3 regions of the Streptomyces sp. NPDC058964 genome follow, and region 3 is predicted to be linked to each of the others. Evidence: predicted binding sites of a transcription regulator. Region 3 holds the regulator's gene; each other region holds the start of a gene.
What was found. The regulator HrcA, encoded in region 3, represses chaperone genes, less so after heat shock. The targets are predictions, from matches to a motif close to TTNGCACTCNGNNNNNCNGAGTGCNAA.

Region 1 (4,109 bases), on a different contig from region 3:
CCGACCGTCTCCTCCTCGTTGAGCGCGGGCAGCACGACGGAGACCGACCGACCCGTCCGCTGCTTCGCGGCGAGGATCTTGTGCAGGGGGCGATCGGTCACGGACCAGGAGCGGGTGGCCAGCCAGCGCTCGGCTTCTTCCAGCACAGTCAGCGGCTCCTCACTGTCGTGATCACACCTGGTGACCGTGTGATCCATCTCGCGGTTCGGACGACTATCTCAACTGTCCTGGCCTTCGGTTACAGTCTTGAACAACGCCGATGACCATTGCATGTCGGGGGTCATCGGCGTCCACAACCGCATACAGCTCATCCAGAGGGGCAGAGGGACACGGCCCGATGAAGCCCCGGCAACCCTCCAGTCGGTACTCGTTCTCCAGCGAGGCTCCCGGCTAGGGAAGGTGCCAAATCCGTCTCACGGCGAGATGCGTCGTGAGGAAGATGAGGAGAAAGGGCCTCGCCTCCATGGCTGTGCAGACTGTTGCAAGCACCAGCAATCCCACCGTAGACCTCGGCCCCGCCGCGGCGCTGAGCTGTCGCGAGTGCGGTCATCAGGTGCCTCTCGGACCGGTGTTCGCCTGCGAGGAGTGTTTCGGCCCGCTGGAGATCGCGTACGACTTCTCGGCCCACGACACCGAGGAACTGCGCAGGCGCATCGAGGCGGGACCCGCGAACATCTGGCGGTACGCGCCGCTGCTGCCCGTCCCCGCGGACGTGGCCGACAAGCCCAACCTGAACCCCGGCTGGACCAAGCTCGTCAAGGCCGACAACCTGGCGCGCGAGCTCGGTGTGACCGGTGAGCTGTATGTGAAGGACGACTCCGGCAACCCGACGCACTCCTTCAAGGACCGTGTCGTCGCCCAGGCCCTGGAGGCCGCCCGCGCCTTCGGCTTCACCACTCTGTCCTGCTCCTCCACGGGCAACCTGGCCGGTGCCGTCGGCGCCGCGGCCGCCCGCGCCGGCCTCCGCTCCTGCGTGTTCATCCCGCACGACCTGGAGCAGGGCAAGGTCGTCATGGCCGCGATCTACGGCGGCGACCTCGTCGGCATCGAGGGCAACTACGACGACGTGAACCGCTTCTGCTCCGAGCTGATCGGCGACCCGGCCGGCGAGGGCTGGGGCTTCGTCAACGTCAACCTGCGGCCGTACTACGCGGAGGGCTCGAAGACCCTGGCGTACGAGATCTGCGAGCAGCTCGGCTGGCGGCTGCCCGACCAGATCGTGGTCCCGATCGCCTCCGGCTCCCAGCTCACGAAGATCGACAAGGGTCTGCAGGAGCTGATCAGGCTCGGGCTGGTCGAGGACCGGCCCTACAAGATCTTCGGCGCGCAGGCGGAGGGCTGCTCCCCGGTGTCCGTGGCCTTCAAGGGCGGGCACGACGTGGTCCGCCCGCAGAAGCCGAACACCATCGCCAAGTCCCTGGCCATCGGCAACCCGGCCGACGGCCCGTACGTCCTCGACATCGCGCGCCGTACGGGCGGCGCGGTGGAGGACGTGACGGACGAGCAGGTCGTGGACGCCATCAAGCTGCTGGCCCGGACCGAGGGCATCTTCGCGGAGACCGCGGGCGGCGTGACGGTGGGCGTGACGCAGAAGCTCATCAAGGACGGCGTCCTCGACCCGACCAAGACCACCGTCGTCCTCAACACCGGCGACGGCCTCAAGACGCTGGACGCGGTGGCCGGCACGGGCCTGACCGCGACCATCCGCCCGAACCTGGACTCCTTCCGAGAGGCTGGCCTCGCATGAGCGTGACCGTCCGCATCCCCACCATCCTGCGCACCTACACGGCCGGCAAGGCCGAGGTGACGGCCGAGGGCGCGACCCTCGCCGAGGTCATCGAGGACCTGGAGAAGAACCACACCGGCATCGCCGCCCGTGTCCTCGACGACCAGGGCAAGCTGCGCCGCTTCGTCAACGTGTACGTCAACGACGACGACGTCCGTTTCGAGCAGGGTCTGGAGACGGCGACTCCCGAAGGCGCCGGCGTCTCCATCATTCCGGCCGTCGCGGGCGGCTGATCATTACCTTCGGTAACCGCGGTTACCGAGTGTTCATCCGATTGCCCCCTCCGTGAGAGAAGCGGAGGGGGTAATTCAGTGTGATTGAGCGCGGTACAGTTGGGGAACCCGCTCCTGATCCCCGGGGCGGAAACCCTGGAATCATGCTGCAGGCCCGACAAGAAGTAGCCAAAGTGCTCGGCCTTTATGCGGCTTCTGTTCCTTTTGCGGGGCCCGACTTGCCCCGAATTCAGGCGAATTCTCGCCACATTCCGGACCGGGTGCGTCCAGAATTCTCGTCCGATTGACCTGTTGCAGACGGCAGTTGGACAGATACATTCAGCCGCGGTCGACGCGTTCCGGCGCACGCCCCCAGGCCAATGGGGGGTGAGGTCTGACCCGGATCCGCGAAGTGTGGATCTGTGCAAGGGCCAGTAATAGGGGAGTTAGGCATGGCTCAGGGCACCGTCAAGTGGTTCAACGCGGAGAAGGGGTACGGCTTCATCGCGGTCGACGGTGGTGCGGATGTTTTCGTCCACTACAGCGCGATCCAGATGGACGGATACCGCACCCTGGAAGAGGGGCAGCGGGTCGATTTCGAGATCTCGCAGGGCCAGAAGGGTCCGCAGGCGGACATGGTCCGGCTGGCGACCAGCTGAAGCACGCGTCGACTGACAGCGACGTACTGCCGTTCGTCTTCGAAGGGCTCGTACCTCCAGGGGTACGGGCCCTTCGTGCTGCCCGGGGGCCGGTGACGTCGCTGCTCACGTCGCTGCTCACCTGCGGATTCCCTCGAGCCGCTTGCGCCCGCCCATCGCCCGGCCGCCACCCCTCGAGGAGCCCGCTGCGCGGGCGCTTCTTGCACTCGGGCGGGGCGAGTGCTAATCATTGGCGTTAGCACTCTGAAGGTGAGAGTGACAACGAAGGACCGGGTCGGTGAGGCCCGCAGGCCAAGTGGGGCAAGGAACCACGGGGTCCGCGAGCCGTCCGTCGCGGGCGCGGGCGCGGTCCGAAGGAATCACCCCCAGTCCTGGAGGGACCACTTCACATGGCCAAGATCATCGCGTTCGACGAGGAGGCGCGGCGCGGCCTCGAGCGCGGCATGAACCAGCTCGCGGACGCCGTGAAGGTGACGCTCGGCCCCAAGGGCCGCAACGTCGTCCTCGAGAAGAAGTGGGGCGCCCCCACGATCACCAACGATGGTGTGTCCATCGCCAAGGAGATCGAGCTCGAGGACCCGTACGAGAAGATCGGCGCCGAGCTGGTCAAGGAAGTCGCCAAGAAGACGGACGACGTCGCCGGTGACGGTACGACCACCGCGACCGTTCTCGCCCAGGCGCTGGTCCGCGAGGGTCTGCGCAACGTAGCCGCCGGCGCCAACCCGATGGCCCTGAAGCGCGGTATCGAGAAGGCCGTCGAGGCCGTCTCCGCCGCTCTGCTGGAGCAGGCCAAGGACGTCGAGACCAAGGAGCAGATCGCCTCCACGGCCTCCATCTCCGCCGCCGACACCCAGATCGGCGAGCTCATCGCCGAGGCCATGGACAAGGTCGGCAAGGAAGGCGTCATCACCGTCGAGGAGTCCCAGACCTTCGGTCTGGAGCTGGAGCTCACCGAGGGTATGCGCTTCGACAAGGGCTACATCTCGGCGTACTTCGCCACCGACATGGAGCGTATGGAGGCCGTCCTCGACGACCCGTACATCCTGATCGCCAACTCCAAGATCTCCTCGGTCAAGGACCTGCTCCCGCTCCTCGAGAAGGTCATGCAGTCGGGCAAGCCGCTGCTGATCATCGCCGAGGACGTCGAGGGCGAGGCCCTGTCGACCCTGGTCGTCAACAAGATCCGCGGCACCTTCAAGTCCGTCGCCGTCAAGGCCCCGGGCTTCGGCGACCGCCGCAAGGCCATGCTCGGCGACATCGCCATCCTCACGGGCGGCGAGGTCATCTCCGAGGAGGTCGGCCTCAAGCTGGAGAACGCGACCCTGGACCTCCTGGGCCGCGCCCGCAAGGTCGTCATCACCAAGGACGAGACCACGATCGTCGACGGCTCCGGCTCGTCGGACCAGGTCAACGGCCGGGTGAACCAGATCCGCGCCGAGATCGAGAACAGCG
Region 2 (4,109 bases), on a different contig from region 3:
TGATCTCGTAGGCGGACGCGTACGGCGTCGGCCGCAGCTCGTCCGCCGTGACGTAGGCGTTGGTCTCGTCGACGCGCCCGCCGCCGACCGACTCGGCGACCTCGGCGACCAGATGCGCCCGGATGACGGCCCCGTCGGGCTCGTACAGGTACCGTCCCACGGGCCGCACTTGGGGATCCGGCAGCCCCCGTCCGAGCAGCGTCCGCGGCCCCGGCAGCAGCGTGGCCCGCACGGCGCCCGGCCGGAGCCCGGCCCCGAACCACAGCACCGCCTCCTTCACGTCCCCGCCGTCGGAGATCCACTCGGCCTCGGCGCCGGCCGGGACCGTCTCGTGGGGGATGCCGGGGGCGATCTTCAACGCGGCGACGCGGGCCGCCGACGCGGCGCCCACCGCCCACGACAGCGGCGGGGAGTACGCCTCCGGATCGAAGATCCGTCCCCGGCCTCCACGCCGTGCCGGGTCGACGAACACGGCGTCGTACGCGGCCGTGTCGACCTCCGTGACGTCCGCCTCCCGGACCTCGATGAGCCCGGCCAGCCCCAGCGCGTCCGCGTTCGCCCGGGCCACCTGCGCCGTCAGCGGATCCCGGTCCACCGCGAGCACCTGGATCCCGGCGCGCGCGAGGGCGATCGCGTCACCCCCGATGCCGCAGCACAGGTCGGCGACGGAGGTGACGCCCAGGTCCTTCATCCGTCGGGCCCGGTACGCCGCCACGCTCGTCCGTGTGGACTGCTCGACCCCGTTGGGGGTGAAGAACATCCGCTCGGCGTCCTCCGTCCCGAACTTGGCCGCCGCGCGCTGCCGCAACCGGGCCTGGCCGAGGGCCGCCGACACCAGCTCGGCGGGGTGCTCGCGGCGCAAGCGGGTGGCGACGGCGAGTTCGTCGGCGGGGGCCGTGCCGCGGACCTCGTCGAGGAGGGCCCGGCCCTCGGGGGTGAGCAGTGAGCGGAAGGGGAGGAGGTCGTTCACCGGGTCATTGTGGGCCAGTCGGTGGACGGATCGCCTCCGGCGGCGGTGTCGGCCGGGGTTCGGGGCCGGGGCCTGCGAGGATCCGGCACCATGCGAGCAGTCGTACAAAATGACAAAAATCGGGTCTTCAAGAGGGCCGGTGTCCGTGCCGCCATCGCCGCGCTCGCCGTCGCCGCCGGAGTCTCCGGCTGTGCGGGGCAGGGCCAGGACAGCGGTGTGCGGCCGGCTCCGGGCCAGCAGAACCTCCAGGCGCCTCCCGCCCGCGCCCTCGACTCCTACGCCGCCCGTCTGAAGACCGACCGTGCCGCCCTCGCGGCCGCCGCCCGGCAGTGGGGCCTGGAGCAGGTGCCCCTGATGCCGCCCGCGCCGCCCGCCCACAAGCCGAAGATCAAGGCCCGTGACGGCTTCGAGGTCGACGGCCAGGAGGAGGACAACCTCCCCCCGGTCTTCACCACGATCCCCACCGAGCAGAAGGTCGTCTTCCTCACCATCGACGACGGCGCCGAGAAGGACCCGGCGTTCCTGCGCATGATGAGCGATCTGAAGGTCCCTTACACCGCCTTCCTGAGCAATTACCTGATCAAGGACGACTACGGGTACTTCAGGGAGATGCAGGCCCAGGGCATCACCCTCGACAACCACACCCTCCACCACCCCTATCTGCCGGGTCTGTCCTACGAGGAGCAGAAGGACGAGATCTGCGGCATGCAGGACGTGATGAAGAAGTGGTTCGGCAAGAGCCCCACCGTCTTCCGCCCGCCCTACGGCAACTACAACGGGGACACCCTGCGCGCCGCCAAGTCCTGCGGGATCAAGTACGCGCCGATCTGGGACGAGGAGGTCTACGTCGACCACTGGGAGTACCGCGAGGACGACGAGAGCCTGCACCCCGGCGACATCGTGCTCACCCACTTCCGGGGCCGCCAGGACTGGGACGGGACGATGGTCGACGACATGCGCCGGTTCCTGAACAAGGTCACCCGCGAGGGGTACGCGGTGGCGCGCCTGGAGGACTACCTGTGATCCGGCCGAGGGCGGCGCGGTGGCACGGAGCGCTGACGGCGGCCGTACTCACCGCGGCCGTCCTGTCCCCCCTCACCGGCTGCGCCCAGTCCGTCGACCCCATCGAACGGCTGGGCAAGAAGGCGGCCCAGGGGGTACGGCCGCACGGCCGCACGGCGGAGCAGGCCTACCGCCGCTGGGGCCTGCAGGCCCCGCTCGCCCCGGCCCCGACGCCCTCGGCACGCCCCTCGGCCTCCCAGAGGTCCGACCGTGACCTGCCACCGGTCCTCGACCGCGTCCGCACCCGCGACCGTGTCGTCTTCCTCACCTACGACGGGGGCGCCGAGAAGGAGCCCCGCTTCGTCGACATGGTCCGCGAACTGCGGCTCCCGGTCAGCGTGTTCCTCACCGGCAGCGTCGCCGGCGCCGGGTACCGCCACTTCGCCGGACTGCAGTCGGCGGGCGCCCGCGTCCAGAGCCACACCCTCGACCGCTCCTCGCTGCACGGGCTGCCGTACGCCGCCCAGCGCGCCGAGATCTGCGGCGAGCAGCAGAGCCTCGAGGCCCGCTTCGGCCACCGCCCCCGCCTCTTCCGCCCGCCCGACGGGAAGTACGACAGGACCACTCTGCGCGCGGCCGCCGACTGCGGAGTCTCGGCGGTGGTCCTGTGGCGGGCCGCGACGAGCGCCGACGGCATCACCTACACCCACGGCGCCAGGCATCTGCGCCCGGGAGACATCGTCCAGGTCGGCCCGGACGAGCCGGCCGGCACCACCCTGTGCGACCGCACGGTCCGCCTGCTGCGCCGGGCCCAGTCCCGGGGCCTGACGGTCGGTCGGCTGGAGGACTACCTGTGACATCCGGCTGACCGGGATCCACGGCCGCGGGGGCGGCAGCCTTCGGGGGGACATCTGGGCCAGGGGACCGAAAACCCCGCGCCGCGCCGCGGGCAATTGGCACTCCGCTTGACCGAGTGCTAATCGCGGTCATAGTCTCGGCTCTGGCACTCCCCCCTGGAGAGTGCCAACAACGCGACGGGCAGGTCCGGCACCCGCGACGACGGATCCACCTGGTCGCCACCTCAGACAGTTAACCCCGTGAGATCTCCGAAGGGGGAGGTCGGATCGTGACGACCGCCAGCTCCAAGGTTGCCATCAAGCCGCTCGAGGACCGCATCGTGGTCCAGCCGCTCGACGCCGAGCAGACCACGGCTTCGGGCCTGGTCATTCCGGACACCGCCAAGGAGAAGCCCCAGGAGGGCGTCGTCCTGGCCGTGGGCCCGGGCCGCATCGAGGACGGCAAGCGTGTCGAGCTCGACGTCAAGGTCGGCGACGTCGTTCTCTACAGCAAGTACGGCGGCACCGAGGTGAAGTACAACGGCGAGGAGTACCTCGTCCTCTCGGCCCGCGACGTGCTCGCGATCGTCGAGAAGTAATTCACCGCGAAGCACACTTAGTTGCTTTGAGCTGCGCCCCTGGCCCCGCGACCGATAAGTAGCCGGGCGCCCGGGGCGCAGTTTTCTTTCACCCAAGATTTCCGAGAGGGCTCACGCTGTCATGGCGAAGATCCTGAAGTTCGACGAGGACGCCCGTCGCGCCCTCGAGCGCGGCGTCAACAAGCTTGCCGACACGGTCAAGGTGACGATCGGCCCCAAGGGCCGCAACGTCGTCATCGACAAGAAGTTCGGCGCTCCCACCATCACCAACGACGGCGTCACCATCGCCCGCGAGGTCGAGATCGAGGACCCGTACGAGAACCTCGGCGCCCAGCTGGTGAAGGAGGTGGCGACCAAGACCAACGACATCGCTGGTGACGGCACCACCACCGCCACCGTGCTGGCCCAGGCGCTCGTCCGCGAGGGCCTGAGGAACGTCGCCGCCGGTGCCTCCCCGGCTGCCCTGAAGAAGGGCATCGACGCCGCGGTCAAGGCCGTCTCCGATGACCTGCTCGCCTCGGCGCGCCCGATCGAGGAGAAGTCCGACATCGCCGCCGTCGCCGCGCTGTCCGCCCAGGACCAGCAGGTCGGCGAGCTCATCGCCGAGGCGATGGACAAGGTCGGCAAGGACGGTGTCATCACCGTCGAGGAGTCCAACACCTTCGGTCTGGAGCTCGACTTCACCGAGGGCATGGCCTTCGA
Region 3 (4,109 bases):
GCCTGCCACGGCACGATCGCGTCGACGCCCACCTCGGTCATGGTCTCGACGGCGACCTCGCCCCGGTCGCCCTTGGGCAGGGCCTGGACGACGGTGATCCGCGGGGACTCCTCCGGCTCCTCGGCAACGCCGGTCATGTGGACGATCAACCGGTCCTTGCCCTCGGTGCCGACCACGTCGCAGACCGCGTAGCGCCCGGCGCCGTCGGTGAGTACGACCTCCTCCCCGGGCTGCAGTCGCTTCACGGAGACCGCGTGGCGGCCCTCGGGGCCGTCGAGGACGTACTGGCCGGCACCACCCGCGCGGAAGTGCTCGACGACGAAGACCGGGGCCGTCACCGGCGCTCACTCCCGGTGGCGGGAGGGGCGGACAGCGCCGTCCTGGCCTCGGCGAGTTCGTCGGCCAGGACCGCCACCAGCTGCCCGGCGGGCAGCTCCCGGGCCATCCGGTGCCCCTGGCCCGCCCACAGGGCCATGCCCTGCGCGTCACCGGCCTTGGCGGCCGCCTTGCGCAGCGGCACGGTCAGGTGGTGGACCTCCGGGTAGGCGGCGGGGGCGTACCGGCCGTGCTCGCGCAGGAAGCGGTTGACCAGGCCGCGGGCCGGGCGGCCGGAGAAGGCGCGGGTGAGCTCCGTACGGGGGAAGAGGGGGTTGGTCAGCGCCTGCTTGTGCAGCGCTGACGCGCCGGACTCGGGGGTGGCGAGGAACGCGGTGCCGAGCTGGGCGGCGCTCGCGCCCGCCGCGAGGACGGCGGCGATCTGGCTGCCGCGCATGATGCCGCCGGCCGCGACGACCGGGATGTCCACGGTCTCGCGGATCTGCGCGACGAGGGAGAGCAGTCCGATGCCGGAGCCGTCGTTCTCCGGTACGTCACGGTGGGTGCCCTGGTGGCCGCCGGCCTCCACGCCCTGTGCGATCACCGCGTCGGCGCCCGCCCGCTGCACGGCGAGGGCCTCCTCGGCGGTGGTCGCGGTGACCAGGGTGAGCGTTCCGGCCCGGCGGAAGGAGTCCAGCACGTCACGGGTCGGGACGCCGAAGTGGAAGGAGACCACGGGCACCGGGTTGTCGAGGAGCACGGTGAGCTTGGGCTCGTACCCGTCGTCACGGCCGCTGTCCGGGTCGCCCAGCTCGGTCTCGTACCAAGCGGCCTCGCCGGCCAGCTGGTTGGCGAAGAGGTCCACGGTGCCGGACTCGGCGTACACCGGCTGCGGCATGAACACGTTCACGCCGAAGGGGCGGCCGGTGAGGCTCCGCAGCTGCTTGATCTCCTGGTACATGCCGTCGGCGGTCTTGTACCCGGCGGCGAGGAAGCCGAGACCGCCCGCCTCGGAGACGGCGGCGGCGAGCTGCGGCACGGAGGCACCGCCCGCCATGGGGGCCTGCACGATCGGATATGGGAAGAGATCGGTCAGTGCGGAGGACATGACGGCATGTTGTCACGTCCTCCGAACAAGTCCGAATCCGGCCGTCCCTTGGCATGTGCCAGGGGCATGCATGGCGGATGCGTGACGACTCACCGACCGTTGAACGCGTCCTTCAGCCGGGAGAACAGCCCCTGCTGACCCGGCTGGAACTGCCCCTGGGGCCGTTCCTCGCCCCGCAGCTTGGCCAGCTCGCGCAGGAGGCGCTCCTGCTCGGGGTCGAGCTTGGTCGGGGTCTGGACCTCGACGTGGACGATGAGGTCGCCCCGGCCGCCGCCGCGCAGATGCGTGACGCCCCGGCCGTGCAGCGGGATCGACTGGCCCGACTGGGTGCCCGGGCGGATGTCGACCTCCTCCATCCCGTCCAGCGTCTCCAGCGGCACCTTGGTGCCGAGGGCCGCCGCAGTCATCGGGATCGTCACCGTGCAGTGCAGATCGTCGCCGCGCCGCTGGAAGGTGGAGTGGGGCAGCTCGTGGATCTCGACGTACAGATCGCCGGCGGGACCACCGCCCGGCCCGACCTCGCCCTCACCGGCGAGCTGGATGCGGGTGCCGTTGTCGACACCGGCCGGGATCTTGACGGTCAGGGTGCGACGGGAGCGGACGCGCCCGTCACCGGCGCACTCCGGGCACGGCGTCGGGACGACCGTGCCGAAGCCCTGGCACTGCGGGCAGGGGCGCGAGGTCATGACCTGGCCCAGGAAGGACCGGGTCACCTGCGACACCTCACCGCGGCCGCGGCACATGTCACACGTCTGGGCGGAGGTGCCCGGCGCGGCGCCCTCGCCGTTGCAGGTGTTGCAGACGACGGCCGTGTCGACCTGGATGTCCTTCGTCGTACCGAAGGCCGCCTCGTCCAGCTCGACCTCGATACGGATCATCGCGTCCTGGCCCCGGCGGGTGCGCGAGCGCGGCCCGCGCTGCGACGCCGTGCCGAAGAACGCGTCCATGATGTCGGAGAAGTTCCCGAAGCCACCGGCGCCGAAGCCGCCCGCGCCCGCGCCGCCCGCCTGGGAGAGCGGGTCGCCGCCGAGGTCGTAGACCTGCTTCTTCTGCGGGTCCGACAGCACCTCGTAGGCGGCGTTGATCTCCTTGAACCGCTCCTGGGTCTTCGGATCCGGGTTGACGTCCGGGTGCAGCTCGCGGGCGAGCCGACGGAAGGCCTTCTTGATCTCTTCCTGCGACGCGTCGCGACGCACACCGAGAACGGCGTAGTAGTCCGTGGCCACTTACGACTCCGCCAGGATCTGTCCGACGTAACGTGCCACTGCGCGTACCGCTCCCATCGTTCCCGGGTAATCCATGCGGGTCGGTCCGACCACGCCGAGCTTGGCGACTGCCTCGCCGCCCGAACCGTAGCCGACCGACACCACAGAAGTGGAGTTGAGTCCCTCATGGGCGATCTCGTGACCGATCCGCACGGTCATGCCCGAATCCTTCGCCTCGCCCAGCAGCTTGAGGAGCACGACCTGCTCCTCCAATGCCTCCAGGACGGGGCGGATGGTGAGGGGAAAGTCATGTCCGAAGCGGGTCAGATTGGCGGTGCCGCCGATCATCAGCCGCTCCTCGTTCTCCTCGACGAGCGTCTCCAGGAGGGTGGAGAGCACCGTCGCGACCGTACCTCGGTCCTCGATCTCGAAGGCCTCCGGCAGGTCCTCCACCAGCTGGGGCACGTCCGTGAACCGACGGCCCGCGACCCGGCTGTTCAGCCGCGCGCGCAGATCCGCCAGAGACGTTTCCCCGAACGGCGCGGGGCAGTCGACCATCCGCTGCTCCACCCGCCCCGTGTCCGTGATCAGCACGAGCATCACCCGCGCGGGCGCGAGCGCCAGCAGCTCCACGTGCCGCACGGTCGAACGGGTCAGGGAGGGGTACTGCACGACGGCGACCTGCCGGGTCAGCTGGGCGAGCAGCCGGACCGTCCGTGCCACGACGTCGTCGAGGTCGACGGCTCCGTCGAGGAAGTTCTGGATCGCCCGCCGTTCGGGCGCGCTCATCGGCTTGACGCCGGCGAGCTTGTCGACGAACAGGCGGTAGCCCTTGTCGGTGGGGATGCGCCCCGCGCTGGTGTGCGGCTGGGCGATGAACCCCTCGTCCTCCAGGGCCGCCATGTCGTTGCGCACGGTCGCCGGGGACACGCCGAGGTTGTGCCGCTCGGTGAGCGCCTTCGAGCCCACCGGCTCCTCGGTGCCGACATAGTCCTGGACGATGGCGCGCAGCACCTGGAGCCGTCGTTCGCTCAGCATGCGCACACCTCCAGAAATGTCGTGCTCTCGACGCCCTCCCTGGCACTCTGCTCGTACGAGTGCCAGCGTTCCCCGGCCAAGTGTACGGCGGTGGGGTACGCACCGGGCAAGGCCGGTCCTGCAGGTTCGTACCCGGGCGGGGTGTCAGGGCTAGCGTCGCCGTATGACGCTGACTTGGGAAGAGCTGGGATGGGAGCGGGTGGCCGCGGGAGTCGGGCGGTGCCGGCTCCCGGGCTGGGACTGCACGGCGGGGCTGGTGCTCGGGGAGGGTACGGCGCTCGTGGTGGACGCCGGGTCGAGCCTCGCCGAGGGCGCCCGGTTGCGCGCGCGGGCGCAGGAGCTCGCGGACCATCGTGTGACCCATCTCGCGCTCACCCATCCCCACTTCGACCATGTCTTCGGCGCCGCGGCCTTCGCGGGCGCGGAGGTGTTCGCCGCGGTGG

Region 1: groL (chaperonin GroEL) is a predicted target of HrcA. The motif match lies at 2,857-2,883, and genes of this name have one in related genera.
Region 2: groES (co-chaperone GroES) is a predicted target of HrcA. The motif match lies at 2,926-2,952, and genes of this name have one in related genera.

What each region holds. Positions count from the first base shown of each region.
Region 1 is NZ_JBHYKH010000051.1:12,843-16,951, forward strand. It holds gene ACFW2E_RS09550 (glucosyl-3-phosphoglycerate synthase) at 1-146, opposite strand, end outside; SAM riboswitch class I at 305-446, shown strand; gene thrC (threonine synthase) at 464-1,747, shown strand; gene ACFW2E_RS09560 (MoaD/ThiS family protein) at 1,744-2,019, shown strand; gene ACFW2E_RS09565 (cold-shock protein) at 2,451-2,657, shown strand; gene groL (chaperonin GroEL) at 3,047-4,109, shown strand, end outside.
Region 2 is NZ_JBHYKH010000124.1:1,156-5,264, reverse strand. It holds gene ACFW2E_RS17605 (methyltransferase domain-containing protein) at 1-970, opposite strand, end outside; gene ACFW2E_RS17600 (polysaccharide deacetylase family protein) at 1,061-1,993, shown strand; gene ACFW2E_RS17595 (polysaccharide deacetylase family protein) at 1,993-2,829, shown strand; gene groES (co-chaperone GroES) at 3,099-3,407, shown strand; gene groL (chaperonin GroEL) at 3,529-4,109, shown strand, end outside.
Region 3 is NZ_JBHYKH010000028.1:15,735-19,843, forward strand. It holds gene ACFW2E_RS05955 (16S rRNA (uracil(1498)-N(3))-methyltransferase) at 1-338, opposite strand, end outside; gene ACFW2E_RS05960 (nitronate monooxygenase) at 335-1,423, opposite strand; gene dnaJ (molecular chaperone DnaJ) at 1,513-2,649, opposite strand; gene hrcA (heat-inducible transcriptional repressor HrcA) at 2,650-3,666, opposite strand; gene ACFW2E_RS05975 (MBL fold metallo-hydrolase) at 3,830-4,109, shown strand, end outside.